3 regions of the Enterobacter sp. Taxon_2 genome follow, and region 2 is predicted to be linked to each of the others. Evidence: predicted binding sites of a transcription regulator. Region 2 holds the regulator's gene; each other region holds the start of a gene.
The links. The regulator Fur, encoded in region 2, represses iron uptake genes when iron is present. The targets are predictions, from matches to a motif close to ATAATAATGAGAACNACTATCAA.
Positions count from the first base shown of each region.

Region 1: the regulator Fur is predicted to act here: its motif matches at 3,191-3,213, upstream of ftnA (non-heme ferritin).
Region 3: the regulator Fur is predicted to act here: its motif matches at 2,291-2,313, upstream of AC4IC4_RS19770 (siderophore-interacting protein).

Region 1 is NZ_CM178024.1:2,996,001-3,006,716, reverse strand. Features, by position in the region: gene AC4IC4_RS14285 (YecA/YgfB family protein) at 1-123, shown strand, start outside; gene tyrP (tyrosine transporter TyrP) at 747-1,958, opposite strand; gene AC4IC4_RS14275 (hypothetical protein) at 2,175-2,516, shown strand; gene ftnA (non-heme ferritin) at 2,553-3,050, opposite strand; gene yecR (YecR family lipoprotein) at 3,255-3,593, opposite strand; gene azuC (stress response protein AzuC) at 3,828-3,911, shown strand; gene AC4IC4_RS14255 (DUF2766 family protein) at 4,019-4,270, shown strand; gene AC4IC4_RS14250 (anaerobic C4-dicarboxylate transporter) at 4,313-5,656, opposite strand; gene AC4IC4_RS14245 (non-heme ferritin-like protein) at 5,814-6,317, opposite strand; gene araF (arabinose ABC transporter substrate-binding protein AraF) at 7,105-8,094, shown strand; gene araG (L-arabinose ABC transporter ATP-binding protein AraG) at 8,166-9,680, shown strand; gene araH (L-arabinose ABC transporter permease AraH) at 9,692-10,681, shown strand.
Region 2 is NZ_CM178024.1:1,281,722-1,292,437, forward strand. Features, by position in the region: gene nagC (DNA-binding transcriptional regulator NagC) at 1-880, opposite strand, end outside; gene nagA (N-acetylglucosamine-6-phosphate deacetylase) at 889-2,037, opposite strand; gene nagB (glucosamine-6-phosphate deaminase) at 2,093-2,893, opposite strand; gene nagE (N-acetylglucosamine-specific PTS transporter subunit IIBC) at 3,223-5,244, shown strand; gene glnS (glutamine--tRNA ligase) at 5,414-7,081, shown strand; gene chiP (chitoporin ChiP) at 7,529-8,926, shown strand; gene chiQ (ChiQ/YbfN family lipoprotein) at 8,974-9,303, shown strand; gene fur (ferric iron uptake transcriptional regulator) at 9,401-9,847, opposite strand; gene fldA (flavodoxin FldA) at 10,138-10,668, opposite strand.
Region 3 is NZ_CM178024.1:4,163,422-4,174,137, forward strand. Features, by position in the region: gene AC4IC4_RS19765 (DNA repair protein) at 308-1,477, shown strand; gene AC4IC4_RS19770 (siderophore-interacting protein) at 1,478-2,242, opposite strand; gene AC4IC4_RS19775 (PadR family transcriptional regulator) at 2,390-2,884, shown strand; gene AC4IC4_RS19780 (methyl-accepting chemotaxis protein) at 2,881-4,440, opposite strand; gene AC4IC4_RS19785 (methyl-accepting chemotaxis protein) at 4,777-6,297, opposite strand; gene ygjG (putrescine aminotransferase) at 6,733-8,112, shown strand; gene AC4IC4_RS19795 (helix-turn-helix domain-containing protein) at 8,149-8,751, opposite strand; gene AC4IC4_RS19800 (B3/B4 domain-containing protein) at 8,794-9,480, shown strand; gene AC4IC4_RS19805 (dihydrodipicolinate synthase family protein) at 9,493-10,341, shown strand; gene AC4IC4_RS19810 (WaaS/CpsH family glycosyltransferase) at 10,472-10,716, shown strand, end outside.

The sequences.
Region 1 (10,716 bases), 1.7 Mb from region 2:
TGGGTAGACAACCCGCAGCAGCCGGAAGCGAAGAAGCCGATTGTGAACGGCACAAAGGTCGGGCGTAACGATCCGTGTCCTTGCGGCAGCGGGAAGAAGTTTAAGAGCTGCTGTTTGCACTGATCAATTTTTTATTAACTTAGGTGGATTTGTTTCGTTCACCTCCAGTCAGTAGAAAATAATACGATCTTTACCTGTGAACGAGATAAGGGGGCCACCGCGGCCCCCTTATCGATCCCCGCGGCCCCGCGGAAAATCGGTGCTTCGCACTGCGCTCACCTCACGACCGTCTGCCTGCGGTCGGCTCAACTCGACATCCTGTCTCGCTTCGCCTCTGGCCGCCATCCATGGCGTCCAGCCCTTGTCCCCCGGTCTCCGGTTCGCCGATTTTAGCGGGGATGCAACACCCGTGCCCCATGCAGACGATGAAGAAGATGGAGGGGGCGGGAGTCCGGCTAAAATCGCCGAATCGTTTCCTGGAGGCCGGGGCGACGCGCATGGATGCGCGGCGAGGGCGGCTTTACAGGGACGTTGCATCCGCCCGTCCCCGAAAAGCCGTAAGGAATAAGATGAGGGCACCGCGAAGCGGCGATTTTCTTGCCGGGAGCCGGGATTGTTAAGGGGGCGGCGATAGCCCCCTTAACACGTTCACCGCAGCGGACAAAACAGGTAGCAGAAGAGTATTAGTGAACGGAATTATCCCCTGCTATTACATAGAAAATGGACTTGCCATTGGGATATACATTTCAACCCACTTCCGGCAGCATCCCGGCTGCAATCAACACCTGCACCAGAATAATCACCACCCCGCAGCCAAACACAACGCACAGCAGCGGTTTTCCGCCCGCCACGCGATACCCTTGCTGAGGATGCTGCTGGCGGCTTTTCCATGCCAGCAGGGAAGGGAGGAGGAGGGCAAGGATCGACAGCGCTACCCCTGCGTACCCCAGCGCCATCACAAATCCGCGCGGATAAAACAGCGCGAACGCCAGCGGCGGCAGGAAGGTAATTGCGCCCGTCTGTAACCGTCCGGCCGCGGTATTGCGGCGCTGGAACAGATCGGCCAGATAATCAAACAGGCCGAGCGCCACGCCCAGGAATGAGGTTGCCAGCGCCAGGTCGGCAAACAGATGTACCGCCAGCTCCACGTGTGGGGAGGTGACGACCTCGCGCAGTGCCAGCAGAAAACCGTTCAGGCCAGCGTGTTGCGCCATCAGCCCAATAAAGGTTGAAGAGTCAATGCTGCCCAGCGTCACCAGCTGCCAGAAAATATAGGCAATCAGCGGGATCGCGCTGCCGATAACAAAGACGCGGCGCAGTTTTCGGATATCGCCGTTCATATAGCTGACGATGCTCGGCACGCTGCCGTGGAAGCCAAACGAGGTGAAAATGACCGGGATCGCGGAGAGCGCCAGCCCTTTTTCCAGCGGCAGCGTCAGCAGGTTAACCTTGTGCACGTGCGGCGCCAGCAGCACCAGCATGACAATCAGGAAGAGAATTTTAGCGCTGAACAGAAAACGGTTAAACAGATCGACCAGCGATGTGCCCACGCAGACCACGCCGCCGCCGATGAGCGCAAAGAAGATGGCGCCCGTCGCAGGGGTAATGTCAGAGCCAAACCAGTCGTTGACGCTGGAGGCGATGAGCTCCCCGGCACCGCTGATATAGGCGGCGGTCAGGGCGTACATCAGGAACATCATGCTAAAGCCAGTTATCCACTGGCCGTAGCGTCCGAGATAGCGTGCCGCAAGCGAACCCAGACCGGTGTCGGCGGGTACGTGCTGGTATACCTCAAGCAGCAACAGGGCGGTGTAACACATCAGCGCCCAGAGCGTTCCCAGCAGCAGCAGGGTCATGCCAAATCCCACGCCCGCGGCTGCCAGGGGCATTGCCAGCATTCCTGCGCCAATTGTCGTTCCGGCGACGATAAAAATACTTCCCAGAGTTCTGTTTTTCACGCTTTCCTCTACAACGCTTCTTAACCGCGACAAAATCTGCGGCGCAGAGTAAGGGAAAAGCCGTTACTCGTCAAATCACCGTTACAAGTGGTGTAAAAAATTATTTACGTATTAATGACCCAGGCCTATGCCTACCTCATAAGGGCAATACTGCTGCCCGACATTCCGGCGTAACGTAAACAATAAATACAAATTATCAAATTAAGTGAGGGTCTTATGGCAGGGGAGAATCCCTTTACCGCGGCATGGAGCCGGGGAGGTAACCTGTTGTGCCATGGTCACTGGATAATCAGCTGGCAGAATCAGCCCCTGAACCTTCCCGAGTCCCGCCGCGAAAAGGATATGGGCACCTGGGCAATCTATTCGATTATTGATCCTGAAGATGAAACCTTTGCACAAGGCTTACAGGAAGATGAGTGGATCATCGAGAATGTCGACTGGTTAACGGATCTGTTTTTCGAGGTGGGTATTCCGCTGGAGACGTCCAGCTACCGCTATTTTTACCAGGCCGTGAATCCCCATGACTGGCGTTGCACCAGCTGTGCGGGGTGTATGTAAATTAACGCGGTGCCGGAAACCGGCACCGCGCTGAAATTAATTCTGCGTATCAAGAGTGGAGAGTTCTTTATCAATAAAGTAAAGACCTTCGCCAGATTTCCCCACCAGAGATAATTTATCCAGCACGGATTTAAACAGCTTCTCTTCTTCGTGTTGCTCAGCGACGTACCACTGCAGGAAATTAAAGGTTGGATAATCCTGGCTGGTCATCGCGGCATGAACCAGTTCGTTAATTTTCTGCGTGATAAGCTGCTCGTGCTCGTAGGTGGCGCGGAACAGTTCATCGAGAGAATTATACTCAGCAAACGGTGATGCCACGGTTTCAATGCGCGGCAGGCTGCCCGTATCTGTCAGATAATCAAACAGACGCTGCATGTGGGTCATCTCTTCCTGAGCGTGACGACGCAGAAACGCGGCAGCGCCCTCGAAACTATGGTAGCTGCACCAGGCGCTCATCTGCTGGTAGAGCAGGGATGAAAAAAGCTCAAGGTTCATTTGTGCGTTGAGCTTGTCGATCATTTCAGTTTTCAGCATGGTGACGCTCCGGATTATTATTTCTGGTTCACAATGAGCGACACTATAATTTGTTATTTAATTATTTGCAAAACGTAAAATTTTTATTTTATTTATTTAAAATACGAATGGGAATAAAACGCATTGGCGATTTTTATAACTTATTAATGAGAATTATTTTTGTTCATAATGAAATAAACTGCCAGCATGCGCTGGCAGCTTCGATTAATACCACGGATTAGTTGACTTAGGATTAACGGCGTAACCCATACATTTATACTGGATAGTCACGCTCTCGTTCAGGCACAAAGAGCCGCTGGTCAGAGTGCAGGTTTTAATGGGCTGACCATAGGCTGAGGCAGTGGCATACCCCATGCTCTGACACGCTTTTGCCGCCGTGCCGTTATTCACATACTCATCGGAATACGCATTTTGCAGCGCAGCCTGGCCGTAGTCGAGGCGGACGATGCCGTTCGGCGCGTCGAGGCTGCTGACTTCAGCCTGGCGGTTAATAGTACATCCCGCGAGCAGCAGGATTGTGCCGGCTACAATGACTCTTTTCATGATTCGCTCTGAGTGGATGGAAATACGTTATCGTACCCGCAGATGCCCGCTGCAATGGCTGGAATAGCCGGACAATCTGCCCTCACTCTTCGCAACGGGTCCGCGGTGAGCGCTTTCAGGCCATGCTCTGATATAAATGTGATGTGCATCACAAAAGTGTTGATTTTTGTGATGGTGGTCATATTATAGTCACGTTGATAATAAAGTTGTATAACAAGTTAATGGAGCATCATCGTGAAACTGCGCAAAATCCTGAAAAGTATGTGGGCCAATTACTGCCGCACCTTCAAAGACGTGCCGCCGGGCGCCATGTTCTGATAAAAAAACCTGCTTCGGCGGGTTTTTTTATACCTGAAGGCGATGAAGGGGAGATGCCAGGGGTGTGTTTTGCTACTATGGCGGCCTTTAAATAAGGAGAAAACCCCATGTCACAAAACCTGAGCGCCGATCAGGAACTGGTCTCTGACGTTGTCGCCTGTCAGCTGGTTATCAAACAAATCCTTGATGTTCTTGACGTGATTGCGCCGGTTGAAGTGCGCGAGAAGATGTCTACGCAGCTGAAAAACATCGATTTCGCCAGCCATCCCGCTGCCGCCGATCCGGTTACGCTTCGTGCGATCCAGAAAGCCATCGCCCTGATTGAACTGCGATTCACGCCGCAGGGTGAATCCCACTAAAACCGGGAAATGGGCGACGGCATGTGTCGCCCCTTGATACTGTCAAAAGAACGTCTGGACCAGCAGGTAGCTCGCCGCGCACGCGCAGCTTACCCCAATCAGCCCAGGCAGAATAAAGCTGTGGTTGATGATAAATTTGCCGATGCGGGTGGTGCCTGAACGGTCAAAGCCGATGCAGGCCAAATCACTTGGGTAGGTCGGCAGGACGAAATAGCCGTATGACGCAGGGAAAAAGGCGATCAGCATTTTCGGGTCGATGCCAAGCATGAGGCCCATAGGCGCAACGGCCGTCAGCGCAGCCGCCTGGCTGTTCACCAGTTTTGACACCAGAAACAGCACAATAGCATACGTCCACGGGTGGCTTTTCACGACGCCTTCCAGCGCCAGCTTTAACTCGTCGAGATGCGCCTGGAAAAAGGTATCGCTCATCCACGCCACGCCGAACACCGAGAAGATCGCGACCATACCGGCCTTAAACACCGCGCCGTTGGAAATCGCCGACGCATTGACCTTACAGGCCATCAGCATCACGGCCCCTGCAATTAACATCATCATCTGAATAACAAGGTTCATCGACAGCGCCGTCATTTTGCCTTTCAGCTCAAAGGCGGGGCGCAGCTCAGGGAACGCACCCAGCAAAACGACCACGGCAATACCGGCAAAGAAAATCCACGTGGACCAGTAGGCCTGTTTAGGGAAACGCTGATTCATTAACGTCTCCGTTCCACCGTAGATAAACTCGCGCTGCTTAGGATCTTTCAGCTTTTCCTGAAACTCCACGTCATCCGCCAAATCTTTTCCGCGGCGTAAACTCCACAGGGCAGCAATAGCTACGCCGAAAAGTGAAGCGGGAACCGACACGGCGAGAATTTCCAGGATCCCCCACGCGTGGCCGATGCCATGCTGGGCCGCCAGGATAGACACCAGCGACACCACGGCAACGGACACGGGGGAGGCGGTAATCGCCATCTGCGACGCGACCGATGCCACGGCCATAGGGCGCTCGGGGCGGATCCCTTTTTTCAGGGCGATATCCGCAATGATGGGGAACATGGTATAGACCACATGCCCGGTGCCGCACAGAAAGGTCAGCATCCAGGTGGTGAATGGAGCGAGCAGGGTGATGTGCTGTGGGTGTTTGCGCAGCAGACGTTCAGCAAACTGCATCATGACGTTGAGGCCACCCGCAGTCTGCAGCGTAGCGGCACAACCAATCACCGCGAGGATGGTCAGCATAACGTCTACCGGCGGCTTACCCGGTTGCAGACCAAAGACAAAACATAAAATAAAAAGACCAATACCGCTGATTAACCCGAGCCCCATACCGCCGAAACGCGTACCCGTCAGCAGGCAGAGGAGAATGACAACAAACTCAATGGTGATCATGATGCTCCCTCGTCAATGATTATGTAACTAAATAAATCATCACACGTTGTGTGGTTAATCATTGGGAGCCAGATCTGATTTGTTAAATTTCAGCAAAAGCAGAAGGTTGGAGACGTGAAGGGAGCCTGCTCCTCCGGATGGGAGCAGGCCAAAAAACTCAGTGGTGCTGCACCGCCACGATGTCGAGCAGATGACGGTCGGTTTGCTCAGGACATAAACCCGCCTGCTGCGCATTATGGATCTCATCCGCCAGCGTCTTCAGCAGCAGGCCATCCTGCTGCTGCTCTTTATCCATATCGCGTAAGAATCTGAGCGTCGTAATATCCTGCTGCGCTTTGGCTTCATCGGCCAGTTTGTTGAGGGTGCTGCAGCGTTGTTCATACTCTTCAAGCGTCTTCTGAAACAGTTCTTCCAGGCAAGAGTAATTTTCATTGATCCCATCAAGGGCTTTAACGACAGGATTTGCCCCTGCGGCTTTCAGGAAGTTAAAGACACGCATCATATGGGTGACGTTACTTTGCGCCTGAGAGCGAAAGAATGTGGCAGATCCCGTGAGGCTATTCTCGGCACACCACGCACTTAAGTGAAGGTGCAGATTCGAGGCGTAGAACTCAAGGTTCATCTGCGCGTTAAGTTTTTGCATCATCGTTTGGGTAGCCATACTCATATCCTTATTGACTGTGGGACGTGATGTCCGTTGCTTAACCTGAGCGTCAGGCAAATATGAAGAAAAGAGCAGAAATACACATTCTGCCGTGACCGAAGTCGACCGAAATTCACTTCCTGTGTTCGATATAAATAAGCATACCCTTGTCTTTGGTCTAAGAAAACTCTTAATTGGGCTGTATTTACCATACATTACAAAGTTTAATATAGTACAGAAATGCAATCAGCTTGCCATGAATTGAATATGGTTTAATGCTCTAATAATTAACAATTTTTATTGCAGTGATACACTGTTACTCTTTCGAAAATATTAAGTTGGAATAATACTCCGTGAAAAAGAGAAATACGGATTAATCGTTTCGAATATATGATGTGCTAATAAAATTGCGCTAAATCAAATTCTGCGGAATAACCGTGTTCAGGTGCCTGGTGCATTTTTGATGAAAAACATCTTGAACCCCTTTAACGCCAGGTGACGTTTAGTCCGCTGAGGGGTATCAGGGATTTCTTAGCTAATCTTATGGATAATTCTGCTTAACCCACTTTCATTTGTCTGACAAATCCTGCCTTTTTTATGTCATTTTTCGCTGAATTTATGTACGCAATTACTGTAATTCTGCGGTGTGATGGGGCTCTCTTATGGATGATTAATTTCCCGCTAAAACTATCACCAGCAATAACGCTTATGACGAGGTAAGCGCTAATGCCTTGTTTTAAGTCCGATTAAATAAGAAGCACGCACATATTCCCTACAGAAAAGAATGCTAAAGCTGGAGTTTACCATGCACAAATTTACTAAAGCGCTGGCGGCCATCGGTCTGGCTGCCGTTATGTCACAATCCGCTATCGCTGAGAATTTAAAACTCGGTTTTTTGGTAAAACAGCCCGAAGAGCCCTGGTTCCAGACTGAGTGGAAATTCGCCGATAAAGCCGGGAAAGATTTAGGTTTTGAAGTGATTAAAATCGCCGTGCCTGACGGTGAGAAAACCCTGAACGCCATCGACAGCCTGGCGGCCAGCGGTGCGAAAGGTTTCGTTATCTGTACTCCGGATCCAAAGCTCGGTTCGGCCATCGCGGCGAAAGCGCGCGGTTACGATATGAAGGTCATCGCGGTTGACGATCAGTTCGTTAACGCCAAAGGCAAGCCGATGGACAGCGTCCCGCTGGTGATGATGGCGGCGACCAAAATCGGCGAACGCCAGGGGCAGGAACTCTATAAAGAGATGCAAAAGCGCGGCTGGGATGTCAAAGAGACTGCGGTGATGGCCATTACCGCAGACGAGCTGGACACCGCACGTCGCCGTACTTCCGGTTCAATGGACGCGCTGAAAGCGGCTGGTTTCCCGGAAAAACAGATCTACAAAGTCCCTACCAAATCTAACGATATCCCGGGTGCTTTCGACGCCGCGAACTCTATGCTGGTTCAACATCCGGAGGTCAAACACTGGCTGGTGGTCGGCATGAACGACAACACCGTGCTGGGTGGGGTACGCGCGACGGAAGGCCAGGGCTTTAAAGCGCCTGACGTGATCGGGATTGGCATCAACGGCGTTGACGCCGTCAGCGAGCTGTCCAAAGCGCAGGCTACCGGCTTCTACGGTTCTCTGCTGCCAAGCCCGGACGTTCACGGCTATAAATCCAGTGAGATGCTCTACAACTGGGTCACCAAAGGGGCTGAGCCGCCGAAATTTACCGAAGTGACCGACGTGGTGCTGATTACCCGCGACAACTTCAAAGAGGAGCTGGCGAAAAAAGGACTGGGCGGGAAGTAATACGCGGTGATTGTGCCCCTCATCCTTCGTGAGGGGCCAGACGTACACACTACAGGAATCACGGAGACGTTATGCGACAGTCTGATCCGTATCTCTCTTTTCGCGGCATCGGGAAAACTTTTCCCGGTGTTAACGCGCTGACCGATATCAGCTTCGACTGCTATGCCGGCCAGGTTCACGCCCTGATGGGGGAAAACGGTGCGGGAAAATCCACGCTGTTGAAGATCCTCAGCGGCAACTACACGCCCACTACCGGCTCGCTGGCCATACGCGGCGAAGAGGTGGCGTTTGCCGATACCACGGCGGCGCTCAATGCCGGGGTGGCGATCATCTACCAGGAGCTGCACCTCATTCCTGAGATGACCGTGGCGGAAAACATCTATTTGGGACAGCTCCCGCACAAAGGCGGCGTGGTAAATCGTTCGCTACTTAATTATGAAGCGGGGCTGCAGCTTAAGCATCTGGGCCTGGACGTCGATCCCCAGACGCCGCTGAAATACCTCTCCATCGGCCAGTGGCAGATGGTTGAAATTGCCAAGGCGCTGGCGCGTAACGCCAGAATTATTGCCTTCGACGAACCCACCAGTTCGCTCTCTAAACGTGAAATCGAAAATCTGTTCCGCGTGATCCGCGAATTGCGTCAGGAAGGCCGCACGATTTTGTATGTCTCGCACCGTATGGAAGAGATATTTGCCCTGAGCGACGCCATCACCGTCTTTAAAGATGGACGCTATGTGCGCACCTTTACCGACATGGCGCAGGTGAACCATGACCAGCTGGTTCAGGCGATGGTCGGACGCGATCTGGGCGATATTTATCACTGGCAACCGCGCCCGTACGGCCCGGAACGTCTGCGCCTGGATAACGTCAAAGCGCCGGGCGTCAGAACACCGATTTCGTTATCCGTACGCAGCGGTGAAATCGTCGGCCTGTTTGGTCTGGTGGGGGCGGGGCGCAGCGAATTGATGAAAGGTCTGTTCGGCGGTACCCGTATTACCGATGGTCAGGTCTCTATTGACGGCGAACGGGTAGATATCCAGAAACCGGCCCACGCGATCGGGGCGGGGATGATGCTCTGCCCGGAAGACCGGAAAGCCGAGGGGATCATTCCGGTGCACTCGGTGCGCGACAACATCAATATTTCTGCCCGTCGTAAGTTTATTCGCGCCGGTTGCCTGATAAACGATAGCTGGGAGTCGAGTAACGCCGACCACCATATTCGCTCGCTGAATATCAAAACGCCGGGTCCGGAACAGCTGATCATGAATCTGTCAGGCGGAAACCAGCAGAAGGCAATTTTAGGCCGCTGGCTGTCAGAAGATATGAAGGTCATTTTGCTGGACGAGCCGACGCGCGGTATCGATGTGGGGGCAAAACACGAGATTTATAACGTGATCTATGAGCTGGCAAAACGCGGCGTGGCGGTGCTCTTCGCCTCCAGCGATCTGCCGGAGGTGCTTGGCGTGGCCGACCGCATTGTGGTGATGCGTGAAGGCGAAATTGCCGGCGAATTACTTCATGAACAGGCGAATGAACAACAGGCGTTGAACCTCGCCATGCCTAAAGTTAGCCAGGCTGTCGCCTGAGTAAGGAGTTAATGATGTCCTCTGTTACTACATCCGGAGTGCCGAAGTCGAAGTCGGCGCTGAGTATTGGACGTATCTGGGATCAGTACGGCATGCTGGTGGTTTTTGCCGCACTGTTCCTTGCCTGCGCGATCTTTGTCCCTAATTTTGCCACCTTCATTAATATGAAGGGGCTGGGGCTGGCCATTTCCATGTCCGGGATGGTGGCCTGCGGGATGCTGTTCTGCCTGGCCTCCGGCGATTTTGACCTGTCGGTGGCGTCGGTGATTGCCTGTGCGGGCGTCACGACGGCCGTGGTGATCAACATGACGGAGAGCCTGTGGATTGGCGTCTTAGCCGGTCTGTTACTCGGCGTCATCAGCGGTCTGGTGAACGGTTTTGTTATCGCGCGCCTGAAGATTAACGCCCTGATCACCACGCTTGCGACGATGCAAATTGTCCGCGGGCTGGCCTATATCATCTCCGACGGTAAAGCGGTGGGGATTGAAGACGAGCGCTTCTTTACGCTGGGTTATGCCAACTGGCTGGGTCTGCCTGCGCCTATCTGGCTGACGGTGGCCTGCCTGATCCTGTTCGGCTTCCTGCTCAACCGGACCACCTTTGGCCGTAATACGCTGGCGATTGGCGGTAATGAAGAGGCCGCCCGTCTGGCTGGGGTGCCGGTCGTACGCACTAAAATTATTATCTTTGTGCTCTCAGGGCTGGTTTCTGCCGCAGCGGGGATTATTCTGGCGTCGCGTATGACCAGCGGTCAGCCGATGACCTCTATCGGTTACGAGCTGATCGTCATTTCGGCCTGCGTGTTAGGGGGCGTTTCCCTCAAGGGCGGCATCGGAAAAATCTCATATGTGGTGGCCGGTATCCTGATTTTAGGGACGGTGGAGAACGCCATGAACCTGCTGAATATTTCACCGTTCTCGCAGTACGTGGTTCGTGGTCTGATCCTGCTGGCAGCGGTGATTTTCGACCGTTACAAGCAAAAAGCGAAGCGTACCGTGTAACCCTTTTTCCTGTCTTTTATTGCTCAACTTATAAC
Region 2 (10,716 bases):
CGTCCAGCGTGACGCGGCTTTGGTAACCCTGTTCAAGTAGATGGCGAACGCGCTGCTCGATGGCCGTGTTGGCGGCGATGGTTTCAAGACAGCCGAAATTGCCGCAGTGGCAGCGCTCCCCAAGGGGCTCAACCTGAATGTGGCCAATCTCACCGACGTTACCGTTGCGACCAATAAAAATACGGCCGTTAGAGATAATGCCCGCGCCCGTTCCGCGGTGAACGCGCACCAGAATAGAGTCTTCACAGTCCTGACTCGCACCAAAGTAGTGCTCCGCCAGCGCCAGCGAGCGAATATCGTGGCCCACAAAGCAGGTCACTTTAAAACGCTTTTCCAGCGCATCGACCAGCCCCCAGTTTTCAACCGGAATGTGCGGCATATAGCGGATCACGCCGCTTTCCGGGTCGACCAGACCGGGCAGAATTACGGAGATAGCGATGAGTTCGCGGATCTTGCGCTGACAGCTTTCAATAAACTGCGCGATGGTATTCAGCAGCGCATGCTCCAGCGTCTCCTGGGTGCGCTCCGGAAGAGGGTAGTGCTCTTCCGCGATGGCTTTACTGCTCAGATCGTATAGCGTGAGCGTGGTGTCATGACGGCCCAGACGGACGCCAATTGCCTGAAAATTACGGGTTTCAGTAATAATGGAGATGGCGCGACGGCCTCCGGTGGAGGCCTGCTGATCGACTTCTTTGATCAGACCGCGCTCAATAAGCTGGCGGGTAATTTTTGTCACGCTGGCGGGTGCAAGCTGGCTTTGTTCGGCTATCTGAATTCGCGAGATGGGTCCGTGTTGGTCAATCAGGCGATATACCGCCGCACTGTTAAGTTGTTTAACGAGATCGACATTACCGATTTGAGCTTGTCCGCCAGGTGTCATACTTTTACTTACTCAGTGACGACCTCGTTACCATTAACGATGGTCTTAATAATTTTATAATCGTGTGTGAATGCCGTCAGGTTTGCAACCATACCTGGTGCAATTCCGCCTAGCTGTTTATCCACGCCCATTGCGCGAGCCGGATAAAGGGTTGCCATACGCAGGACTTCATCAAGCGCAATCCCGCAATGCTCAACCAGGTTACGCACCCCTTCAATCATGGTCAAAGAGGAACCACTCAGCGTACCGTTTTCATCCACACACAGTCCATTGCGGTAGTATATTGTTTTACCGGCAAAAATGAACTGCTCAATATTTGCACCTGCCGGTGCAGTGGCATCCGTCACCAGACAAAGCTTGTCACCTTTCAGCCGCTTAGCGTTGCGAATGTTGGTGTAATCAACGTGTAAGCCGTCAGCAATAATACCGCAGTAGACGTCTGGCTCATCCAGAATCGCCCCGACCAGACCCGGTTCACGGCCTGTGATATACGGCATGGCGTTGTAAAGGTGCGTCGCAAAGGTAATGCCCGCGCGGAAACCGGCTTTCGCTTCTTTCAGCGTCGCGTTTGAGTGACCGGCTGAAACGATAATCCCGGCGGCAGCAAGTTTGTTGATGACATCCGTACCCGTCATTTCAGGTGCCAGCGTCACTTTGGTGATCACATCGGCGTTGGCACACATGTAGTCAACCAGCTCCGCATCAGGCTTACGCACGTAATTCGGGTTATGTGTTCCTTTCTTGACCATGTTCAGCCATGGCCCTTCAAGGTGCAGACCCAGCGCCTGATTAGGATGTTTGGCCAGATATTCACGCATCACACGGATACCCTGCTTCATGAGGTCATCACTGCTGGTAATGAGCGTTGGCAGATAGCTGGTGCAGCCCGATTTCTCATTGGCTTTTTGCATGATCTCCAGCGTTTCGACCGTTACCGCTTCGGCGGTATCATTGAATTGCACACCGCCGCAGCCGTTGAGCTGAACGTCGATGAAACCGGGGGAGATTACTGCTCCATTGAGTGAGCGCTGTTCAATCTCCGGCGGCAGTTCTGCCAGCGGGCAAACACGTTCAATCAGGCCATCAGCGATAACAATCGCATGGTCATCCAGAATTTCATGGCCGGTATAAATCCGACCGTGGGTTAAAGCGTACATAACGACCCCCGGTTAAAAAAAGCGTCCGCCTCCTGATGAAGAGGCGGTTATTCAATTACAGACCTTTGATATTCTCGGCTTCTAACTCGTTGAAGTATTTCAGCGTTTTTACCTTCAGCTCCATCGTGGACGGTTCGTCACAGATGATGACGGATTTCGGATGCAGCTGCAGGCAGCTGATGGTCCACATATGGTTAACGTTGCCTTCAACGGCAGCCTGGAGCGCCTGCGCTTTCACGCCGCCCAGCACCAGAATCATCACTTCTTCGGCATCCAGCAGGGTGCCTACGCCTACGGTCAGGGCGTATTTTGGAACCTGGTTAACATCGCCGTCAAAGAAGCGGGAGTTTGCCACGCGCGTGTCATGGGTCAGCGTTTTAATACGGGTGCGGGAAGCCAGAGATGACGCCGGTTCGTTAAACGCGATATGACCATCATTACCTACACCACCCATGAACAGGTGGATCTTACCGTAAGAACGGATTTTTTCTTCATACTGACGGCATTCTGCGTCAATATCCGGCGCGTTTCCATTCAGCAGGTTAATATTTTCAGATGGAATATCAACGTGATCAAAGAAATTGCGGTGCATAAAGCTATGGTAGCTTTCCGGGTGGTCTTTCGGTAAGCCAACGTATTCATCCATATTGAAGGTGACAACATGTTTGAAGCTAACCTGGCCTGCTTTATGCATCTCAACCAGCGCCTTATAGGCTGTCAGCGGCGTGCCGCCTGTTGGAAGTCCAAGAACGAAAGGACGATCGGCAGTCGGCTTGAATGCGTTAATGCGGTTTACGATATGGCGAGCGGCCCATTTACCAACTTGTTCAGCAGTTGCCAGGGGAATCAGTCTCATTGTTCACCTCGAGAGTTAAAGTAGAAGAGTGGGCGGATGGCTATCGGAACCTGATACTTAAGCGTAACCTGGAAACTTTCAGGCCGGATCAATCCGTCTTGATTTTTTGAATGATAAAATAAGTTTTCGCTGTTAGCCAGTATAAGGGAGGGTGAATAACGATATTTGGTGACAAAAATCACAAAAAGTACGCGTTTAATTTGCGATACGAATTAATTTTTCACACACTCACAATGCCAGTGAATCATCAACTGTATCTATAGTTCGTGACACAATAAAAAAACAGAGCTGAGAACATGCCTTAAACGGGGTCTCATAGGGGGAAGAAAGTGAGTATTCTAGGTTATTTACAAAAGGTTGGTCGCGCACTGATGGTGCCGGTCGCCACGCTGCCTGCCGCAGCCATCCTGATGGGTGTCGGCTACTGGATCGACCCCAACGGCTGGGGTAATACCAGCGCGCTGGCGGCGTTCTTTATCAAGTCGGGCTCTGCCATTATCGACAACATGTCCGTGTTGTTTGCTATTGGTGTGGCTTATGGTATGTCCAAAGACAAAGACGGCGCCGCTGCGCTGACCGGTTTTGTCGGTTTCCTTGTGTTAACCACTCTCTGCTCACCGGCAGCGGTGGCCATGATCCAAAAAATCCCGGCGGACCAGGTTCCGGCGGCATTTGGTAAGATCAGTAACCAGTTTGTCGGTATCCTTGTGGGTATCATCTCCGCTGAACTGTATAACCGCTTCAGCAGCGTAGAGCTGCCAAAAGCGCTCTCCTTCTTTAGCGGCCGCCGTCTGGTCCCCATCCTGACCTCGTTTGTGATGATCGTTGTTGCGTTCATCATGATGTACGTCTGGCCGATGATCTTCGACGGTCTGGTGAACTTCGGTGAGCACATCCAGAAACTGGGTTCTGTCGGTGCGGGCGTGTACGCGTTCTTCAACCGTCTGCTGATCCCGGTCGGTCTGCACCACGCGCTGAACTCTGTATTCTGGTTCGATGTTGCCGGTATTAACGATATTCCTAACTTCCTGGGTGGTGCACAGTCCATCGAAGCAGGTAAAGCGGTTGTCGGTATCACCGGTCGTTACCAGGCTGGCTTCTTCCCGATCATGATGTTTGGTCTGCCGGGAGCTGCGCTGGCTATCTACCACTGCGCGCGTCCAGAGAACAAAGCGAAAGTGCTGGGTATCATGATGGCGGGGGCGTTCGCGGCCTTCTTCACCGGTATCACCGAGCCGCTGGAGTTCTCCTTCATGTTCGTGGCGCCAGTTCTGTATGTGATCCACGCTGTCCTGACCGGTATCTCCGTGTTCATCGCTGCCAGCATGCACTGGATTGCTGGTTTCGGCTTCAGTGCGGGTCTGGTGGATATGGTGCTTTCTTCCCGTAACCCGCTGGCGACCCACTGGTGGATGCTGATTCCACAAGGTCTGGTGTTCTTCGCGATCTACTACATGGTGTTCCGTTTCACTATCACCAAATTCAACCTGATGACCCCGGGTCGTGAGCTGGCCGTGGCCGGTAGCGAAGCGGATGGTCAGGATGTGAACGTGAGCGGTGCTCAGGATCAGGACGTTTCAGGTCTGGCGCGTCAATACATCGCCGCTGTTGGCGGTTCTGACAACCTGACCGGTATCGACGCCTGTATCACCCGTCTGCGTCTGAACGTGAAAGATTCTTCCCTGGTGAACGAAGCGCTGGCCAAACGTCTGGGTGCTTCAGGTGTTATCCGCCTGAACAAAACCAGCGTGCAGATTATCGTTGGCTTCGTGGCAGAGAAAATTGCTAACGCCATGAAAACCACCGGTCCGGTAGCCGCAGCAGAAGCTTCTGCCGCACCTGCCGCCGCGCCAGCGGCTGCAAAACCGCAGGCAGTACCCAACGCCAAAACGGTAGCCGCGCTGGTTTCACCGGTAACCGGTGAAGTCGTTGCGATTGAGCAAGTGCCTGACGAAGCCTTCGCCAGCAAAGCGGTCGGTGACGGTGTGGCGGTGAAACCAACGGAAAAAACCGTTGTGTCTCCGGCGGCCGGTACCATCGTGAAAATCTTCAACACCAACCACGCGTTCTGCCTCGAAACCGAAAATGGTGCGGAGATCGTTGTCCATATGGGTATCGATACCGTTGCGCTGAACGGTCAGGGCTTTACTCGCCTGGTGGAAGAGGGCGCTGAAGTGGTGGCAGGGCAGCCGATTCTGGAAATGGATCTGGACTTCCTGAACGCCAACGCACGCTCCATGATAAGCCCGGTGGTTTGCAGCAACATTGACGACTTCAGCGGTCTGGTTATCCAGGCGAAAGGTCAGGTTGTTGCGGGTCAAACACCGCTGTATGAGATTAAAGGCAAGTAATCGCTCCTGAGTAGAGTCATGCCTTAAGCGGCGGGGGATATCCTCCGCCGCTTTTTTTTGCAGCAAATGCCCCCATTATTTTCTTCAGAGACGTTTTAAGGGTTGTCACTACGTCCGGCTTATAAGATCATACGCCGTTATACGTTGTTTACGCTTTGAGGAATCCACGATGAGTGAGGCAGAAGCCCGCCCGAGTAACTTTATTCGTCAGATCATCGATGAAGATCTGGCCAGTGGTAAGCACACCACAATCCATACCCGTTTCCCGCCGGAGCCGAACGGCTACCTGCACATCGGGCATGCAAAATCTATCTGCCTGAACTTTGGCATTGCCCAGGACTACCAGGGCCAGTGCAACCTGCGTTTCGATGACACCAACCCAGTAAAAGAAGACATCGAATACGTTGAGTCCATTAAGAACGACGTGCAGTGGCTGGGCTTCAACTGGTCTGGCGATATCTGCTACTCCTCTGACTATTTCGATCAGCTGTACGCCTATGCAGTAGAACTGATCAATAAAGGTCTGGCGTATGTCGACGAACTGTCTGCTGACGAAATCCGCGAATACCGCGGTACGCTGACCGCGCCGGGCAAAAACAGCCCGTTCCGCGATCGCAGCGTGGAAGAGAACCTGGCGCTGTTTGAAAAAATGCGTGCCGGCGGCTTCGAAGAAGGCAAAGCGTGCCTGCGTGCCAAAATCGACATGGCGTCTCCGTTCATCGTGATGCGCGATCCGGTGCTGTACCGCATCAAGTTCGCAGAACACCACCAGACCGGTAACAAGTGGTGCATCTACCCGATGTACGACTTCACCCACTGCATCAGCGATGCGCTGGAAGGTATTACTCACTCCCTGTGTACGCTGGAGTTCCAGGACAACCGTCGTCTGTACGACTGGGTGCTGGATAACATCACCATTCCTGTGCATCCGCGCCAGTACGAGTTCTCTCGTCTGAATCTGGAATACACCGTGATGTCCAAGCGTAAGCTGAACCTGCTGGTGACCGACAAGCACGTTGAGGGCTGGGATGACCCGCGTATGCCTACCATTTCTGGTCTGCGTCGTCGTGGTTACACTGCCGCGTCTATTCGTGAGTTCTGCAAACGTATCGGCGTGACCAAGCAGGATAACACCATTGAGATGGCTTCCCTGGAATCCTGCATTCGTGAAGATCTCAACGAAAACGCCCCGCGCGCGATGGCGGTTATCGACCCGGTGAAACTGGTCATCGAAAACTATCCGCAGGGTGAAAGCGAGCTGGTCTCCATGCCTAACCATCCGAACAAACCGGAAATGGGAAGCCGTGACGTGCCGTTCAGCGGCGAGATCTGGATTGACCGCGCTGACTTCCGCGAAGAAGCCAACAAGCAGTACAAGCGTCTGGTGCTGGGTAAAGAAGTGCGTCTGCGTAATGCTTACGTCATCAAAGCCGAGCGCGTTGAAAAAGATGCGGAAGGGAATATCACCACCATCTTCTGTTCTTATGACGCTGAAACGCTGAGCAAAGATCCTGCTGACGGCCGTAAAGTGAAGGGCGTTATCCACTGGGTGAGCGCATCCCACGCGCTGCCGGTAGAAATTCGTCTGTACGATCGTCTGTTCAGCGTGCCTAACCCGGGTGCGGCGGAAGACTTCCTGGCGACCATCAACCCGGAATCGCTGGTAATCAAGCAGGGTTATGCGGAACCTTCTCTGAAAGCCGCTGAAGCGGGCAAAGCGTTCCAGTTCGAACGTGAAGGTTACTTCTGCCTGGACAGCCGTTACAGCACCGCGGAAAAACCAGTATTTAACCGTACTGTAGGTCTGCGTGATACCTGGACGAAGATCGGCGAATAATATTGCTGCTCTGGTCAATGAGAAACAAACGCCGCACTGTGCGGCGTTTTTTTTATTTAACGATCAGGGTATTAAGCCAGGGCCTAAAGAGGTGTCATGAAAATATCAGGTCAATGAGGTGCTACTTATTTTTTAAAAAAAAGTTTGTGCCATTGCGAAAATCAAAAATGTTACATAAAAGGAAAGAGATACTACGTCTACCCACTGAAATACCTGATAATTCCCCGTCATTCCTCGCCTTCCCGTAAATGTTACAAAGCACTACCAATTATGTGCACTTCGTCATAATCCTGACTTTTGTCCGCTAAAAAGCATTGATAATTCGCGTCGCGAAAAATAACCTAAAGACGGTAGTTAATTCGAGGGTATTTAAAACTACCCCTGACCATTTGGTCTTTTTTATTTACGCCGTTTCAGGCGTTTTAATTCGTCAAAGAGGAATAATCTATGCGTACGTTCAGTGGCAAACGTAGTGCGCTGGCGCTGGCTATTGCCGGTGTGACAGCAATGTCGGGCCTGGTGATTGCGCCAGAGGCAAAAGCAGCGGGTTTCATCGAAGATTCTACCCTCACGGGCGGTATTTATTACTGGCAGCGTGAGCGTGACCGTAAAGACGTCACTGAAGATAAATACAAAACCAACCTTTCTCACTCCACCTGGAACGCCAACCTGGACTTCCAGTCAGGCTATGCCGCGGATATGTTCGGTCTGGATATTGCTGCGTTCACCGCGATTGAAATGGCGGAAAACGGCGACAGCGGCCACCCGAACGAAATCGCCTTCTCCTCCAGCAACAAAGCCTATGATGAAGACTGGTCCGGGGATAAGAGCGGTATAAGCCTTTACAAAGCCGCTGCGAAATTTAAATACGGTCCGGTATGGGCGCGCGGCGGTTATATTCAGCCTACTGGCCAGACCCTGTTAGCACCGCACTGGAGCTTTATGCCGGGTACCTATCAGGGTGCGGAAGCGGGAGCTAACTTTGACTACGGTGATGCGGGTGCGTTGAGCTTCTCCTATATGTGGACCAACGAGTACAAAGCGCCGTGGCATATCGAGATGGACAAGTTCTACCAGAACGATAAAAAAACCAAAGTCGATTACCTGCACTCGCTGGGCGCGAAATACGACTTCAAAAACGATCTGGTGCTTGAAGCGGCATTTGGTCAGGCACAAGGCTATATCGATCAGTACTTTGCCAAAGCCAGCTATAAGTTTGATGTCGCGGGTAGCCCGCTGAGTACCAGCTACCAGTTCTACGGTACGCGCGATAAAGTCAGTAACGGTGGGGTCAATGACATTTATGACGGCACCGCGTGGCTGCAGGCACTCACCTTCGGCTACAAGGTTGGCCAGGTTGATTTGCGTCTGGAAGGCACATGGGTGAAGGCGGAAGGGCAGCAGGGCTACTTCCTGCAGCGTATGACTCCGACCTACGCCTCCTCCAACGGCCGTCTTGATATCTGGTGGGATAACCGCTCAGACTTCAACGCCGACGGCGAGAAAGCGGTCTTCTTCGGTGCAATGTACGATCTGAAAAACTGGAACCTGCCTGGCTGGGCGGTGGGCGCTTCTTACGCTTACGCCTGGGACGCAAAACCTGCCGACATGGCAACACCGGATGCTTACTACGATCCAAACTATCGTCTGAAAGAGTCTTCCTACAGTCTGGATGCAATCTATACCCTGCAGGATGGCCGCGCGAAAGGCACGATGTTCAAACTGCACTTCACCCAGTATGACAACCACTCCGATATCCCGAGCTATGCGGGCGGTTACGGCAACATCTTCCAGGATGAACGTGACGTGAAATTCATGGTTATCGCCCCATTCACCATCTTCTGATAAACGCACCGGCGGGCTGAGTCCCGCCGGTATGGAGACTGTATATGATGAAAAAAATCGTAGTTGTCGCGTTGCTGGCATCAGGGCTGGTGGGGTGTGCTCAGACTCAGGCACCAAAAGAGGACTCCCGCCTGAAGGAGGCGTATAGCGCCTGCATTAATACTGCGGAAGGTTCGCCGGAGAAAATTGAAGCCTGCCAGAGCGTGCTAAACGTGCTGAAGAAAGAGAAAGCGCATGAGCAGTTCGCGACGCAGGAAAATGTCCGCGTAATGGATTACCAGGCCTGTATCCAGGCGCGTAAAACCGGCAACGATCAGGAAGTGGCGAAGCGTTGCGACCAGATTTGGAAAGAAATTCGAAGTAATAACAGTAAGTAACTCGTTGTTATCATGCCCGGTGGCGCTGCGCTACCGGGCATTTTTTTAGGCAAAAAAAAAGCCAACCTTACGGCTGGCTCAGAATATGAACACTTGTTTATTTCGCGTCGTGCGCGTGGTCGTCTTCGCGGCAATCGCCTTCAGCGCAATGACCGTAAAGGTACAGGCTGTGGTTGGTCAGGCGGATGCCATGACGCGCGGCGATTTCACGCTGGCGTGATTCGATGGAATCATCGCTGAATTCAATGACCTTGCCGCAATCGAGGCAGATCAGGTGATCGTGGTGCTGCTGCTGGGTCAGTTCGAAAACAGATTTACCGCCTTCAAAATTATGACGGGTAACAATGCCCGCGTCATCAAACTGGTTCAGCACGCGATAGACGGTAGCCAGCCCAATCTCTTCACCCATGTCGATAAGACGTTTATAAAGGTCTTCCGCACTGACATGGTGATTGTCTGGACCCTGAAGCACTTCAAGGATTTTTAACCGAGGAAGCGTAACTTTCAGGCCAGCCTTCTTTAATGCGGTATTGTTGTCAGTCATGCGGAATCTGTCCTGTTGCTAAACGATTCACTTCTGTAGGAAGTGACAGAAAATGCACCTGGGATAATGCGTCTCATTATAGAACTGCCATGGCTAAATGAAAACTGCAAGTCTCAGGCAAAATATGCTTATAAAAATGGGGTATCACCAACAAACTTGCTCAATGGAAAACCACATTTTATCAGGGAGACATTGTACAGGTCTGGGCGAAAAAGTTAAAAGATTGTAGCGATTAATTTAATCGGTTTGACCTGGGGCATGGGCGCAACCGCGGTTGCGCCGCGAAAAAATCAGGCGTTCAGAATATCGTCCAGGTGCAGTTCTTCACGGATCTGCTTCACCCACTTCTCAACACGCTCGGCGGTCAGTTCTGGCTGACGGTCTTCATCGATGGCCAGCCCCACGAAGTGATCGTCATCGGCCAGGCCTTTAGACGCTTCGAAGTGGTAACCGGCGGTCGGCCAGTGGCCTACAATAACCGCGCCATTCGGCTCAATGATGTCGCGGATGGTGCCCAGCGCGTCACAGAAGTATTCGGCGTAGTCTTCCTGATCGCCACAGCCAAACAGGGCGACCAGCTTACCGTTGAAGTCGACTTCTTCCAGCGTCGGGAAGAAATCATCCCAGTCGCACTGGGCTTCACCGTAGTACCAGGTTGGGATACCCAGCAGCAGAATGTCATAGCCTTCCAGATCTTCTTTGCTGCTCTTGGCGATGTCATGCACATCAGCAACGTCTTTACCGAGCTGTTTTTGAATGTTTTTTGCGATATTTTCGGTATTGCCGGTATCACTGCCAAAGAAAATGCCGATGATTGCCATGAGTAAAATAACCTCTTGAAACTTAATAGTATGGTGGCGCAATTCGGC
Region 3 (10,716 bases), 2.0 Mb from region 2:
GAAAAGTCAGTGAGATGAAGCATAAGCACTCCAGAAAGGGCAAACTATTCGGATGAATACGCGTTTTACCTGGTAATTTTACGTAGGGACTTGTCTTGATTTAAAACTATTGTTATCTATTTCAAGGAATTAACTCTCACCTCAAAAAACAAAGCGCTTATTCACCTGTTAAGCGCCCATCTTCACACTCTGTAAAATCTAAAGAAATCCCCCATCGCGCCGATCATCATCCGTGTGTATTATTTCCTGTAGCTTTTACAACAACTAACCTTAACTCAAATACTTAAGCGCCAAAGCGAAAGGCATCATGAGCACACCGATCAAACGGCTAGAAATCATTAAAAATGCCATTGAACTGGAAGATGACGACATCATCCAGAGCCAGCTGACACGCCTGAAAAATGAAGCGTTTGACGATGAGCTACAGGCAATCGTCGTGGCGCTTGAGGAGAAGAACTACACCGCTGCGATGGCGGCCATTACCGCCTGGCTGCAGAGCCAGCGCGCCGTCACCCCGTGGCGCGACCCGCAGGTGGCCGCCAGCAAGCTGGAGCTGAAGGCGCTGGAAGAACGTCTGCGCGATCTGATTGACCGCCGCAACGCCCGCGTGCAGCAGCTTGATGAGTTTAACGATCTCTATTTTTCCCGCCTTGGGCCGCTGATGCAGCAGATCCTCGCCCTGCGTAAAACCCTGGCGGAGCTAAACCTGCGTCGTCAGCAGGCGGAAGCGCGTCGTCGCGAGGAAGATTACCGTCGCTGCCAGCACTATATGGCGCAGGCGGTAGAGGTGCTGGCGACGCTCACCCAGCGCTGGCGCGATCTCCCGGCCGATTCCGTCCAGGCCGCTGAGGCGCGTAAGCATCTGGAACAGCAAAGCAATCTGATTGCCAACCTGCTGGCCGAAGCGCTGGAGCTGGAGAGCGGCTTAACGCGCGAAGAGGAGCCTGCGCGTCAGGCGCGCGACGAGGCGAACGAAGAGTACGAGAAGTATCGCGAACAGCATCACGATGCCGAAGTGCGGCTGCGCAAAGGTAAGCATCTTTCGGAAGAAGACCAGAACGAGCTCAAGCGTCTCTGGCGGCAGGCGAGCAAGCTCTGCCACCCGGATCTGGTGGCGGACGATCTGAAAGAAGAAGCCAACAGCATGATGGTGCAGCTAAACCAGGCGAAGCAGCGCGGCGATGTGAAAGCCATTCGCTCGCTGGTGGCCCGCCTGCAACAGGGCTTCGAGCCATTGATGGCCAGCGACAGGCTGAACGATCTGGAACGTATCCGCAAAAAAATGGCGCAGGTCCGCGAGCAAATCGACATTTTAGTGAACGAGCTGGCGGAACTGGAGAAAGAGGAGTCCTGGCTGCTGGTCTCGTCGCTCAACAATATGGAAGCGTACTTCGCTCAGCAGGAGAAAGCGCTGCACGAGGTCCGCGCCTCGCTCGAACATCAGGTGAACGAAGCGCAGCTGGATTCCGCCGCCTGATTATTTGGCGTGCCAGTATGCGCTGGCACGCACCAGCTGCGGGTCAATCGCGTCGGTTTCAAACTGACGGCTCAGCGTTTTCACCACCTTCCCTTCCCCGGTCAGCCAGATGAAGTAGTCTTCCCCCGGAACGGTCAGCGCCGTCAGATGGTCTGCGACCGCCTGCTCGCTATGGCCCACCACCCAGGTGATATTGAACCCGCTCAGGTGCGCCAGATAGTCTTTATAAGATTCGTCCCCGACCGTCACGACCGCATGAACCTCCGGGCGAACCGGCAGTTTAGCAATGCTTTCTAAACGTCGACGCAGCGCGGGCATGCCGGATTCATCGCACACGTACAGCTGCCAGGCGTAATCCTCCGGCACCACCAGCGAACCGCGCGGGCCGCCGATAGTCAGCGTGTCGCCCACTTTCGCCTCGACCGCCCAGCTGCTGGCAATGCCGCCGTCATGAATGAAGAAATCGAGAATCAGCTCATGATTTGCCTCATCGTAGAGCGGCGTATAGTCGCGCGCCTGCGGACGCACGCCGTCGCCCCAGTCGATGCCTTCATCGGTGACCACCGGCGGCGTAAACGTCGTCCCGGGTGCCGGGAAAAAGACCTTGGTATGGTCGTCGAAACCGCGGGAGCTAAAGCCCTCCAGCGCCTCGCCGCCTAAAACAATGCGCTGGAAACCCGCGCTGGCGCGCTCAACGCGGAGCACCGTCAGCTCGCGAAAACGCAGGTCATTACGAACACGCTGTGGATAACGGGTAGATGCCATTTTTAGACCCTTTGCTGGTGAATACGATATATCTAAATCAATTTTCAAATGATAATGATTACTAATAATGAAAAATGCAAGATCTTTTAGATTGCATCTGAATATATCTTAGATATAGTTTAGATATATCAAATTAAAGGACCTGTTATGCGACACGAACACGACAGCGGCGGGCGCCGACCGCGCTTTTTCGGCCACGGCGATCTGCGGCTGGTGATTCTGGATATCCTGACCCGTAGCGCGAGCCACGGCTACGAACTGATCAAAGAGATTGAAAACCTGACCCAGGGGAATTACACCCCGAGCCCAGGCGTCATCTACCCAACCCTGGATTATCTTCAGGATCAGTCCTTTATCACCATTACGGAAGAAGAGAGCGGGCGTAAGCGCATTGCGATTACCGCTGAAGGACAGCGCTGGCTGGATGAAAACCGGGAACAGCTGGAACAGATCCAGGTGCGTATCAAAGCGCGCAGCGTTGGTTTTCAGCTGCGCAAAAACCCGCAGATGAAGCGGGCGCTGGATAACTTCAAAGCGGTGTTAGACCTGAAGGTGAACCAGGGAGAGCTCAGCGACGCGCAGCTTAAGCAGATTATCGGCGTGATTGACCGCGCGGCGCTGGAGATCTCCCAGCTGGATTAAGCCGGTGCGTGCTCGCTCACGCGGAAGACGCGTACCAGCTCTTTCAGGTGCATCGCCTGTTCGTTAAGCGATGCCGCCGCCGCGACGGACTCCTCCACCAGCGCGGAGTTCTGCTGGGTGGTGGCATCAATCAGGCCAATCGCGCTGTTAATCTGCGAGATACCTTCCGTCTGCTCGTGGCTGGCCTGACGGATCTCACGCAAAATCACGTCCATCTCTTCCACGTTGCCCACCATCCCGTTGATCAGCCCACTCGCTTTTTCGACCAGGTTCATCCCGTCCTGGGTCTGGCTGGTGGAGCTCTCAATCAGCTCACGGATTTCGCTGGCAGACGACGCGCTCTTCTGGGCAAGCTGACGCACCTCACCGGCCACCACCGCAAAGCCGCGTCCGTGCTCGCCGGCACGCGCCGCTTCCACCGCCGCGTTGAGCGCCAGAATGTTGGTCTGGAACGCAATGGCGTCGATCAGGTCGATAATGTCGGACATCCGGTTCGATGTTTCGTTAATCAGGCGCATTTTGCTGGTCACCTGCTTCATCATCTCACCGTTGTTTTTGACCACCGTGGCGGCATCGGCAGAAAGGTTGGTCGCTTCCCCGGTATGCGAGGCGGTATTTTTCACCGTCGCGGTGATCTGCTCCATCGAGGCGGCGGTCTGTTCGACAGAACTTGCCTGCTCTTCCGTGCGCGCGGCCAAATCCTGGTTCCCGGCGACAATCTGCGCGGCTGCACTGGAGATATTCTCCGAGCCGGTTTGCACCTGCTGCACAATGTCCAGCAGTCGCGTCTTCATCTCCATCAGCGCATGCAGCAGCAGACCCGTTTCGTCTTTGCCGTGCGGCGTGATGCTGCCCGTCAGATCGCCCTCTGAAATGGCTTTTGCAAAATGCACCGCCTCGCCGAGCGGACGTGTGATAGCGCGCACGATAAACCAGCCAATCAGGCTGCCTGCCACGACGCTAAAGAGCGTGATCAGGATCAGCAGCAGGCGGTTAGACCTGAAATCTCCTTCCACCTGTGCCCCTGCACTCTGCATCTCGCTGTTTTGAATAGTAATCAGCTCCTTCACCTTCGCTTTATAAGCCTGCTGCACGGCGAGGGTGGTGGTCATCATCTCCTGAATAGCGCCCGCACGATTGTTGTTCTGCACCGCCTGCAAAATGCGGTAGCGCGAGTCCAGATACTGCTGGCGCACGCTGCGAATATCCGCCAGCACCTGCTGAGACTTTTGATCCTGCAGCGCGTTGTTAAGCTCGCCGAGGATCACCGTGATGTGCTCGCTGATCTCTTTCAGGCGCTGCTGCGATTGCCCCGTGTAGGTACCCTGCTCATCCAGCAGCATCAGCTGTTGCGTGCTAATAAATTCCTGGAAGTTATCGATTAACTGGTTCGCTTTTACCGTGGTCGGATAATCACTGGTAATAATGGATTGCATCCCGTTATTAGCCCGGTTCAGACTCAGCAGAGACAGGCTCGCGCTGATCGCCATCAGGACAATAAAGAATCCAAACGCCAGAAATAATTTCGTGCCGATCTTTACGTCATGTAAGAACATATTTTCTCCATCGATGTGATTATTTCTCAGACGATCGCTGTTATCGGTAATGATTTCGCTAACTTTATGAGTTTGATCGTTTTTTTATTTCATAACCGTCACAATGGATAGGTATAGGCTATTAATATTTCTCCATCGATCGTTACCAGACCACCAGATGGGTATTTTTCAAAATAGCGCTCTGAATAATTGACTTAGGCAGGAATAAATAACTGAGGCACTTTCTTTAGTTATTTAATATTAACTTAACAATAAAATACATTAATAGTCACAACCAGAAAATAAAACGCCGCTTATTCCTTACGGAATAAACGGCTTTTCCGGAACATTATTGACTCAATGGAGCACAGTCACCGCATCCTTAAGGCGTCCGGCGCGATGCTTCACCATCGCAGAAATGTGCGCGCTCTCCTCGACCAGGTCGGCGTTTTTCTGCGTGATGCTGTCGAGTTCAGCCACCGCGCGGGTCAACTCTGAAAGTCCGGTTGCCTGCTCGGAGGTCGCGTGGCTGATCTGGGCGATAAGCTGCGTCACGTTTTTCACCTGCACAACGATATCATCCATCGTACGGCCTGCGGCGTGTACCTGCTCAGAGCCGGACTGCACCTTGCTGGCGCTGGCATCAATCAGTTTACGAATATCATTCGCGGCACTAGCGCTGCGGCTGGCAAGATGGCGGACTTCGCCCGCGACCACGGCAAAACCTTTGCCCTGCTCCCCTGCCCTTGCCGCTTCAACCGCCGCGTTCAGCGCCAGAATATTGGTCTGGAAAGCGATATCGTTAATCAGGGAGGTAATCGAGCCAATTCGCTGCGTGCTGTCGGCAATGTCATCCATGGTTTTAACGACGGTCTGCATCGCGTTGCCCCCTTTCGTTGCCGCGCTGCTCGCGGCCACGGAGAGTTTGTCCACCTCGGCGGCGGTTTCGGAGTTGCTCTGAACGGACGCGGCCATCTGGTTCATTGTCGCGACGGTCTGCTGCACGTTCGCCACGGTCTGACGCGTCCGATCGTTCAGATCTTCATTTCCCTGCGCCAGCCTGTCGCTGCCGTCACGGACGCTCACCACCTGGCTCGACACGTCATTGATTAACCAGCGGCACATCAGGCCCAGTTGCCCGACCGCACGCAGCGTCAGCCCCAGCTCGTCGCTGCGGTTAAGGTGCTGCACGCTGTTGCGCTCGCCGGTGGCGACCTTCAGCGCCTGTCGCGCCACATTCTCTATCGGGCGGACAATCTGTTGCTCAAACAGCAGTGTCCCCAGCAGCATTACCAGCGCGGCTGCGGCAAGCGGCATCCACCCGGCGGAGGTCGCGACCAGCGTGGCGGCGAGTACGGCAAAGAGCACCGCCATCACGCTGCGCACGCGCCAGCGCAGCGGCATTGCCGGCAGTTTGCCCAGCCAGCCCTTTCCGACCACCAGCCCTTTATGAATACGTTTTTTACAGCGCCCGTCGTTCAGCGCCCGGTAGAGCGGCTCCACGGCGGCAATCTCTTCCGCTGTGGCTTTGGTACGAATGGACATATAGCCCGTCACCTGCCCGCGGCGCACCATCGGTACCGCATTCGCACGCACCCAGTAGTGGTCGCCGTTTTTGCGCCGGTTTTTGACAATCCCGCTCCACGGCTCGCCCTGCTGCAGCGTGTACCACATATCGGCAAACGCGGCTTTTGGCATATCGGGATGGCGTACCATATTGTGCGGCTGGCCCGTCAGCTCATCGAGCTGGTAGCCGCTCACCTGCACAAAGGTGTCGTTGGCGTGGGTGATGTAGCTGTGGACGTCTGTGGTAGACATTAAGGTGGTGTCATCGTCCAGAGGATATTCATTCTGGGTGACATATGTTGGAGAGGACATGGCGTGCATCCCTTGCAGGTTATTTGAATGTTAATTTTGTGGGTCAATGTTTTTTCGGCGGTAAACAATTTATCTTTAGTTGTTAAACTTGATGGAGATCGCAGATTTGACTTAAACCATACTTTTTGTGCGATTTTTTAATCCATTGATTTCAAATACTTTCGCAGAGAAATTACCCACAAAGCATGACCCGTTAATGCCCACTTAAGTTGCAGCGTATGCACTTCTTTAGTGCAGCGGCGCTCTTCCCCCTTCTTTTATACTCTCTGCCCCGTACCGCTAAATCCCGTTTGGCTTCTATCGGCATGATTAAATATTGTGCAACATTATTTTAACCTGGCGTTTATCCCGATTTTCGTTAAGTCATCTGAAGTGGCGTAATCCCTGCAATACTTAAACCAGTATCATGTGATACGCGATCCCCGGGAGCACATTTTGAACAGGTTACCTTCCAGCGCCTCGGCTCTTGCCTGTACCGCGCACGCACTGAATCTCATTGAGAAGCGAACGCTCGATCATGAGGAGATGAAACAACTTAACCGAGAGGTCATCGATTACTTTAAAGAGCACGTCAATCCAGGGTTTCTGGAGTATCGCAAATCTGTTACCGCCGGCGGGGATTACGGAGCCGTAGAGTGGCAAGCGGGGAGTCTGAACACGCTTGTCGACACCCAGGGACAGGAGTTTATCGATTGCCTGGGAGGTTTTGGAATTTTCAACGTGGGGCACCGTAATCCAGTTGTGGTTTCCGCCGTACAGAATCAACTTGCGAAACAACCTCTCCATAGCCAGGAACTGCTCGACCCGCTTCGCGCCATGCTCGCGAAAACGCTGGCGGCCTTAACGCCCGGCAAACTGAAGTACAGCTTCTTTAGCAACAGCGGCACGGAATCGGTCGAAGCGGCGATTAAACTCGCTAAAGCGTACCAGTCGCCGCGCGGGAAATTCACCTTTATCGCCACCAGCGGCGCGTTCCACGGTAAATCCTTGGGCGCACTGTCTGCTACCGCCAAATCCACCTTCCGCAAACCGTTTATGCCGCTGCTGCCGGGCTTCCGCCACGTGCCGTTTGGCGACATCAACGCCATGCGCACCGGGCTGAGCGAATGCCGCAAGACCGGCGATGACGTGGCGGCGGTGATCCTGGAGCCGATTCAGGGCGAAGGCGGCGTGATCCTTCCTCCGCAGGGCTATCTGCCCGCCGTGCGTCAGCTGTGCGATGAGTTTGGCGCCCTGCTGATCCTCGACGAAGTCCAGACCGGGATGGGGCGCACCGGCAAGATGTTTGCCTGCGAGCACGAAAACGTGCAGCCGGACATCCTGTGCCTGGCGAAGGCGCTCGGCGGCGGCGTGATGCCGATTGGCGCGACGGTGGCCACCGAGGAGGTCTTCTCGGTGCTGTTCGACAATCCGTTCCTGCATACCACCACCTTTGGCGGTAACCCGCTGGCCTGTGCGGCCGCTCTGGCGACCATTAACGTGCTGCTGGAGCAAAACCTGCCCGCGCAGGCGGAGCAGAAAGGCGACATGCTGCTGGACGGCTTCCGTCAGCTAGGCCGGGAGTATCCGGACCTGGTGCAGGACGCGCGTGGGAAAGGGATGCTGATGGCGATTGAGTTTGTTGATAACGAAACCGGCTACAGCTTCGCGAGCGAGATGTTCCGCCAGCGGGTGCTGGTGGCCGGAACGCTCAACAACTCGAAAACCATCCGCATTGAACCGCCGCTGACGCTGACGATTGAGCAGTGTGAGCAGGTGCTGAAAGCGGCGCGTAAAGCGCTGGCAGCGCTGCGGGTGAGCGTGGAAGAGGCGTAATCAACGCCGGGTGGCGTTACGCTACCCGGCAGTTTTTTATCGGTGAAACTCCGCCACCGTCATGGTGAAGCGAAGCACGGTATCGCTTTCATTGGCGTAGCCGTGCAACGCTTCCGTTTTCGCCACCGCCGACGCACCAGCGTTAATCTGGGTCACCGCCTCATCCACCGTCAGCGTTAACACGCCCTCGTTTACGTGCAGCAGCTCAAAGGTTCCCGCCGGGTGCCCCGGAGAGGTAAAACGTTCTCCCGGCTGCATCTCCCACTGCCATAACTCAATCATGTCAGGTCCCGCGGTACCCGCCAGCAGTCTGGCACGTCCACCCAGCGCGCCCTGCCACAGCACCGGAATCGCCTCTTCTTCGATAACATGTACCAGCGGCTCGCTGGAGACGTTGACGATATCCGCCACGGAGATGCCGAGCGCGGCGGCCAGCTTGCACAAAATGGCGATACTGGGATTGGCTGCGCCCTTTTCGATCTCCACCAGCATCCCTTTGCTGACGCTGGCGCGGCGGGACAGCTCGTCCAGCGACAGCTTTTTCTCTTTACGCCAGTTGCGGATGCGGTTCGCCACGGCCAGGCTTACCTGGGCAACATCGGCACCCGAATCAGTCATTATATTGACTTTATCAGTCATTGGTCACTACCATGGTATAAAACAGTCAATACAGGATTATTTATGTCTCTCGTTACGCCGTCAATAGATTCGCGTCTTGCCGGGATTGCCCCAGGCTTTCGGGCGCTGAGCATTCTGGTGGAAGCTGCGCCGATTACCCACCCGGAGGTAGCGCCCGCCGCGCTGGCGCAGGCCTGCCAGCAGATGTTGAATGATGATGTGCCGTGGGCTGATGCACACCTTTCAGACTGGGATGAGGTGTTTAAAGCCTTCGGCGCGAAACCGAAACGCACGCCCTGTTCCGCCGCGGCCCTGCGCAAGCGGGTACTGAAAGACGGTTCGCTGCCGTCGCTGGATCCGGTGGTGGATATCTATAACGCAGTGAGCATTCGCTATGCCATTCCGGTGGGTGGGGAAAATCTCGCGGCGTACTCGGGTGCGCCGCGTCTGACGCTGGCCGACGGCAGCGAGCCGTTTGATACTTTAAAAGAGGGACAACCAGTGGTAGAACATCCGGAACCTGGCGAGGTTATCTGGCGCGACAATCTCGGCGTCACCTGCCGCCGCTGGAACTGGCGACAGGGGGTGCGTACCCGTCTGGACAGCCACGCGCAATCTATGTGGTTTATTCTTGAAAACCTGCCGTCGATGCCGCTTGCGGCACTGGAAGAGGCGGGAGAAGAGCTGGTCAACAACCTGCAGCGGCTGATGCCGGGGGCCACGGCTCAGGTTAAGATGCTGATGCTGTAAGAGGACAACACGATGTTTCACGGATTAAGCGCTTTTCCGTTAACCCCCCTGAAAGAGGGGACGTTTGACGAGCAGTCCTTCATCAATCTTCTGCGCCCCGTGGTCGACGCTGGCGTGGATTCTCTGGGCATTCTCGGCTCAACGGGAAGTTATGCCTATCTGACCGTAGAAGAGCGCGGTCGGATCGCACGCTGCGCGGTGGCGCATGCTGATGACATTCCGGTCATCATCAGCATTGGCGCATTACGGCTGGACGATATTCTGCGTCTGGCTGACGACGCGCAATCGGCTGGTGTCTCCGGCGTGCTGCTGGCCCCCGTGTCGTACCAGCGATTAACGGAAGACGAAGTGTTTAATCTCTATGAAACGGTGACTCGCCAGATCTCCGTACCGCTGTGCATTTACGATAATCCCGCCACGACCGGTTTTTCGTTTAGCGATGAACTGTTATTTGCCACCGCGGCCCTGCCGAATATAGGCTCCATAAAGCTTGGTCGCCTGCCGGAGGACCTGTCGCAGGTACGCGCTCGTCTTCCTGAGACCGTCACGCTGGGCATCGCCGGCGACTGGCGAGCGGCCTCCGCCCTGCATGCCGGGTTTGACGTCTGGTACTCGGTGCTCGGCGGATTGTTCCCGCAAACAGCGCTGGCGATTGCGCGTTCGAAAGAGACGGCACAATCCGAGCGGCTGGAGCCGCTGTGGGAATTGTTCCGTCGATACGGCAGCTTGCGGGTGGTAGCGGCCGCGGCAGAAATGCTGGGGAAAGTGGAAACACCCGCGCTCCCCTTCCCGCTTCAGGCTATTCAGGGTGAGCCGCGCGAAGCGCTTGCTGCGATACTTGCGGATCTGGTGCTGGCCTGAACAACGCCGGGTGGCGCTAGTGCTGACCCGGCCTACAAAATCAACACAACCTCACCGTACCGGCATAATGATTCTCCCTCTGGAATAAGATATCATTTGGAGAAATTCGACCATCAATCCCTGAGGGACCATGCGCTACTATTTTCTGGAATGGGTAAATGATTTCGAAATTATGATGCTTAATTCTCTGGCGAAGGATTATCCTGTCATGAAAATCAATCGTATTATGCGGCGTTATAAATCAGTTAATGCCTTTATGCCCGGTACGCTTTTAAAAAAGTGGCATAAACGTTTTCATTGTGCCGTTAAATTATCGGCGATAAAGCCAGATGATATTGTAATTTGTAACGGCTATAGCGTTTTCCCCTTCCTGGA